DNA from 2 places in the Bacteroides sp. 14(A) genome. Region 2 is predicted to be linked to the other one. Evidence: riboswitches for the same ligand, from Rfam matches in the RefSeq annotation. Region 2 holds a riboswitch; the other holds the start of a gene.
The links. A riboswitch is a leader RNA that binds a small molecule or an ion and turns the genes downstream of it on or off. The one in region 2 is predicted to bind cobalamin.
Positions count from the first base shown of each region.

Region 1: linked by a shared signal. The riboswitch ahead of K429_RS0109005 (TonB-dependent receptor) and the one ahead of K429_RS0123020 (ribonucleoside-diphosphate reductase subunit alpha) in region 2 are both predicted to bind cobalamin.

Region 1 is NZ_JAGH01000002.1:310,855-314,065, forward strand. It holds gene K429_RS0109005 (TonB-dependent receptor) at 1-1,893, opposite strand, end outside; cobalamin riboswitch at 2,023-2,227, opposite strand; gene K429_RS30280 (hypothetical protein) at 2,217-2,438, shown strand; gene cysS (cysteine--tRNA ligase) at 2,631-3,211, shown strand, end outside.
Region 2 is NZ_JAGH01000005.1:84,768-87,978, reverse strand. It holds gene K429_RS0123025 (Tex family protein) at 1-1,551, shown strand, start outside; cobalamin riboswitch at 1,642-1,858, shown strand; gene K429_RS0123020 (ribonucleoside-diphosphate reductase subunit alpha) at 1,920-3,211, shown strand, end outside.

The DNA of each region.
Region 1 (3,211 bases), on a different contig from region 2:
ATTATTGACTTCGGCGGTCAGTTTCCACAACATCTTTTTCCAATGCAAGCGGCGGGAAAGGGAAAGGTCGTTCGTATACCATTCCTTGGCATAATTCTCCGGAATGTTGGCACTCGATTCATAACGCTCGCCGGTATAGATAAAACTGTAATTCATGTCCCAATCCCTATAACTCAAATTAAGGACAGCCGAACCGCTGTGCCAGGGAATATAAGGTATCTGTCCACCGTAATAGTCACTTTTTGCATCGGTGAAATCCTGCGCTTTCTCATACGTATAGTTCACCCGCAGGTTGGCCTTCAGGTCTTTCAATAAATGCCATTCGGTTTGCAGAGCCACATCCACCCCGCGCATCTCCACATAGCCCAGATTTACCATTGTCCAACGGAACTGGTTAGAAGTAGGCATGGCTACAATCTTGTCGGTGACCTCGTTATAGTAAGCATCTGCCTGAAACTCCAGCCGGGCAGGATAACCTCCACGGAATTTGCGGGAATAAGTTACACCTATATCATATTGTGTGGTATATTCCGGATTCAGGTCAATGTTTCCTATGAAGGTATAGTAAAGGTCATTCAGCGTCGGCATGCGGAATATCTTTTTGTAAAAAGCACGCAGATTCAGATCTTCGTTCTTGAAAGGTTGCCAAGATGCCACGACGGTAGGCGTATATTTATGTTTATCACCTGCTGCGGCGTTGGGAACCTTCGTAGTCTCGTGTACAAATGTCCCCAGCAGACTGGCTTGTAGTTTGAATCGTTCAAAATGCAGTGCCGTAGCTGCCGCCACAAGTGCCGTGTAACGGCAGGGATAGACGAAGTTCACCAGGTCGGCATTTAATTTATTCCACTGAAAATCCACCGAAACGTCCGCACTCCAAAAAGGAAGAATATTCAGCATATTCGCTGCCGAAAAATAGAGTTCATGCTGGCGGTAATGATTGTTCACATACATTGTAGTAACATCCAAGCGCGGATCGGACAGATAATGAAGATAATCGTAAGCATACTTACCATTCGTCTGTAAACTGTAGTTTCCCCAATGTTTCCGGAAAGAGCCCTGCAAAAAGAAGTTCGTATCCCATTGACGGTCTTCATGCACAAAGTCACCCGTCTCACGCACAGCGGCACCGGGCAATCCCCGTTCGGAATTATATAAATAAGCTTTGGCTTTCCATTCTCCCCCTTGCATATCTCCGAATAAGCCATACTCTGCACGAATGGCCTCCACATCACCGTTCTTACGGGTTTCTGTTATATCATATCCGTTTTTCTGTCGGTAACGGAACTTATATTTCCCGCTGGTGTACATATACTCAGCACTCAGTGAACCGCTCACCTGCTTGCTCAGCCTATGCTCCAGCAGGACGGAAGGATTGACCAAACCGAAAGAACCGGTTTTGAAAGTTCCTTTCAGGCGATAGTTCTGTCCTTCGCCAAAAGAAGGATGACGAGCTGTCATGTAGATGGAACCGGCTGAAGCAAAATCCTTTGCCGATTGAAAGATAGCGCTCTTCTGGCCATTGTAGAGTGAAACGGCCTCCATGTTATCCAACGAGAAACGTCCCAGATCGATTTGTCCGTTCTGAGCATTTCCCAACTGAACGCCGTCATAGAATACGCCCACATGCTGAGTGCCAAGTCCACGTATGTTGACGGTTTTCAAACCACCGATTCCTCCATAATCCTTTATCTGGATTCCGGAAAAATAGCGGATTGCATCAGCCACAGAATGGACACTCAATTTCTGAAGTTCTTCTCCGGCAAGCATTTGTACCGGAATCACTTCTTTACGGATGCGTTGCGCTGATACAGAGACTTCTTCTATATGATAAGTCTTTGTAGAGTCTACCGTTTGAGCATACAAATCCACGCAACAGCATACTAATGGCATTACCACTGCCAATAAAATGCGATGATACATTCGATTTCATGTATTAAAGAGAGTATCAAACCTCTGCCAAGAGTAATTAATGATAACCCTATAAAAAATAAGTACGACCGGATTTCTAATCCCAGAGAACTCCTGATTCCAGATCATGGCAGGTCTTCTGACTTGCTTCATCTGATGACTCCCTTCCCGTTCATGCAGAAAACAGTGGCGTGAGTATCGTCTTCAGACTTTGTTTGAAGCTTACAGCAGCGGGTCTGTTCAGGATTTACACCTGATTCCCTTTTCACCACCCGCCACGAAAGCGACGGGTGACACCATAATCAATGGCAAAGATACATATTATTATTAAAGTTAACCTTTTTACAGATACTTTTTTATCCGATCCATATCCGAGACGTATCTGGGCCGTACTTGCTCCGTACGTTCTCCATGCAGAGGTACCTCTGACCGAAGAAAGTACGGCTTTGATACGGAGCAAGTCATATATCCACGCACGTTCACAGGCCACTATCAGCGAAACAATATATATACCCAAGAAATCATAAAGCAATATGAAGTAAAAGAGAGACCGGGAAACTATCTGAACCTGAAGTTCGGACTCAGTATCCGGCTTGGAAAGAAATAAGAAAAGAACCTCTTCATTACTGTACTAAAAGCCATTAAATCCGACAACAGAACCGTTTAATAAATTATTTGTTGTAACTTTGTGCTCTTTAAAGAACTAAAATTCAAACGTTATGGAACATCAACTGACAATTTACAACACCTTAGATAGGAAAAAGGAGCTATTCGTGCCACTGCACGCTCCACATGTAGGTATGTATGTCTGCGGTCCTACCGTTTACGGTGACGCGCACTTGGGACATGCACGTCCTGCCATTACTTTCGACTTGCTTTTCCGCTACCTTACCCACTTGGGATATAAGGTACGTTATGTCCGCAACATCACCGATGTAGGCCATCTGGAACATGACGCTGACGACGGAGAAGACAAAATAGCCAAGAAAGCACGACTGGAACAATTGGAGCCGATGGAAGTAGCGCAATACTACATCAACCGTTACCACAAGGCAATGGAAGCGCTGAACGTACTTTCACCCAGTATCGAACCGCACGCTTCGGGACACATCATCGAGCAGATAGAGCTGGTGAAAGAGATCCTGAAGAATGGCTATGCTTATGTCAGTGAAGGCTCTGTCTACTTTGACGTAGAGAAATACAATAAGGATTACCATTACGGAAAACTATCCGGCCACAATCTGGATGACGTGCTGAACACCACCCGCGAACTGGACGGACAAGCTGAAAAGCATAACCC
Region 2 (3,211 bases):
AAAGAAACTGAAGCAGATAAATACCGGGATTACTTCGAATTCAGTAAACCACTGAAGAAATGTACCTCGCACCAGTTGCTCGCCATCCGTCGTGCCGAAGCCGAAGGTCTGCTGAAAGTCAGCATAAGTCCTGATGACGAGGAATGTGTAGAGCGTCTGGAACGCCGCTTTGTCCGTAGCAACAACGCTTGCGGAGAACAAGTGGCAGAGGCCGTACAAGATGCCTACAAACGCCTGTTGAAGTCGTCCATCGAAACTGAGTTTGCCGCACAAAGCAAGGAGCAGGCCGATGAAGAAGCTATCCGGGTATTCGTCCAGAACCTGCGCCAGCTATTGCTCGCTTCCCCGCTGGGACAAAAACGGGTAATGGGCATTGATCCGGGCTTCCGTACAGGCTGTAAGGTAATATGCCTGGACGCACAAGGCAATCTGCTCCACAATGAGAACATCTATCCGCATGCTCCGGTGCACAAAACCGCAGAGGCTGTATCCAAAATACAAAAAATGGTGGAAGCTTATCAGATAGAAGCCATCGCCGTAGGCAACGGAACCGCAAGTCGTGAAACCGAAGATTTTCTGAAACATCAAACTTTCAGACAGGACATTCAGGTATTTGTGGTGAGCGAACAGGGCGCCTCTATCTATTCCGCATCCAAAATTGCCCGGGATGAGTTCCCTGAATACGACGTCACGGTACGTGGAGCCGTATCTATTGCCCGCCGCCTGATGGACCCATTGGCCGAATTAGTGAAAATAGATCCGAAGTCCATTGGCGTGGGACAATACCAGCATGATGTGGATCAGACGAAATTAAAAAAATCACTGGATCTGACCGTAGAAAGCTGCGTAAATCTGGTTGGTGTAAACCTGAATACGGCAAGTAGCCACCTGCTGACGTATATTTCCGGTTTAGGCCCTCAGCTGGCACAAAACATCGTGAACTATCGTGCGGAAAACGGTGCATTTACCTCCCGCAAGCAACTGATGAAAGTACCGCGTATGGGAGCCAAAGCATTTGAGCAATGCGCCGGTTTCCTTCGTATTCCACAGGCTGAAAACCCCTTGGATAATACGGCCGTACACCCTGAGAGTTATTGCATCGTAGAGCAGATGGCAAAAGACCTGGGATGCAGCGTAGCAGAACTTATCGCCAGCAAGGAGCTCCGCCTGAAGATAAAACCGGAGAAATACCTCACTCCTACCGTGGGTATGCCGACATTAAAAGATATTCTGCAAGAATTGGAAAAACCCGGACGCGACCCGAGAGGTCCGATAAAGATTTTCGAGTTCGACAAGAATGTACGCACCATCAACGACCTGCGCGAAGGTATGGAACTCCCCGGTATTGTAGGCAATATCACCAACTTTGGCGCATTTGTCGACATAGGTATCAAAGAGAATGGTCTGATCCATCTTTCGCAGCTGGCCGACCGTTTCGTTTCAGACCCGAATGAGATTGTCTCTATTCACCAGCATGTCCGGGTCAAGGTGCTGAGTGTGGATATGGACCGCAAGCGGATTGCTTTGAAATTGGTTAGTGACGCTTCATGATACAATCATATCCAGATCACGCTATCTAATAAAATAGTATAATTCTCTATTTTTAAACCTTCTCAATATTGTAACCATTACAATATTAATTATCTTTGTTCCCGAATTGGTTCCGAATGGCTCTTCTGCCATTCGGATTAAAAGGGAATCGGGTGAAAGTCCCGGACAGTCCCGCTGCTGTGAAGCTCTATACAACTTTTCAATAACACCATAGCCACTGAATGTCTTGCAGTAGAAAAGAAGACATCGGGAAGGCATTGAAAACAAAGAGTCAGTCAGAAGACCTACCATTCATCAAAGGCTGTTTCTACTCGTGGGATTAGGGAAACAGTGCGAAATAATACAATAATTTTATACATAAACATCTCATGGAAATAACCAAGAGAAATGGAATGGCAGAGCCTTACAACAAGGAGAAGGTAGCCATTGCCATACGAAAAAGCTTCGCCAGCACCGGACAAAGTGTTACGGATGAAACAATACTCACGCTGGTAAATGAAGTGGAAAATTTCATCCTCAGTGACACCGGCAATCGCCACGTAGAACGGATCCAGGATGAAGTGGAGCGGTCCCTGATGGAACATGGCTTTTATGCCGAAGCCAAAAACTATATCCTTTATCGCTGGCAACGGACAGAACGGAGAAAAGCCCTCAACCACATAGTAAATGAAACTGGCGACGAAACAATAACGGACACCCTGAAAGGTATCGGGCAAGACTTCCCGCGCAATGAATACAGCCTGACCCTGCTTGCCGAAAAATTCTCCAGTTTCTACAAACCGGAAATGACACCGAACGAACGGTTAACGGCTCTTATAAAAGCGGCTGTAGAGCTAACTACCCAGGAAGCCCCCGACTGGGAGTTTATTGCCGCCCGATTACTCAATTTTCAGTTAAGCAAGAAATTGACTGAACAGGCAGAGTTCGCCGGTGTCCTGTCTTTCTATGAAAAGCTGCGTTATCTCACGGACGAAGGATTATACGGCAGTTATATTTTAACCTCCTATTCACCGGAAGAAATAGAAGAAGCAGCAGGATTTATATGTCCGGAGCGTGACAAGCTCTTCAACTATTCCGGACTGGATCTGCTTGTCAAACGCTACCTTATCCGTACACGCTCCCATGAACCGATTGAATCCGTACAAGAAATGTATTTGGGTATTGCCCTTCATCTTGCAATGCCGGAAAGGCACAGCCGTTTGCAATGGGTAAGAAAATTCTATGATCTGCTGAGTAAACTGGAGGTAACCATGGCTACCCCTACACTTGCCAATGCCCGAAAACCTTATCATCAATTGTCCAGTTGCTTCATCGACACCGTGCCCGACAGTCTGGAAGGTATATACCGAAGCATTGACAACTTCGCCATGGTCAGCAAGTTCGGTGGAGGTATGGGAATGTATTTCGGCAAAGTACGTGCGGCCGGTGGAAACATACGGGGTTTCAAAGGTGTGGCAGGAGGAGTTATCCGGTGGATGAAACTGGTGAACGACACAGCCGTTGCCGTAGATCAGTTGGGAATGAGACAAGGAGCGGTAGCCGTATATCTGGACGTATGGCACAAGGACCTGCCTGAATTTCTGCAACTGCGCACCAACAACGGGGATGACCGCATGAAAGCCCATGACATATTTCCGGCGGTATGCTATCCGGATTTATT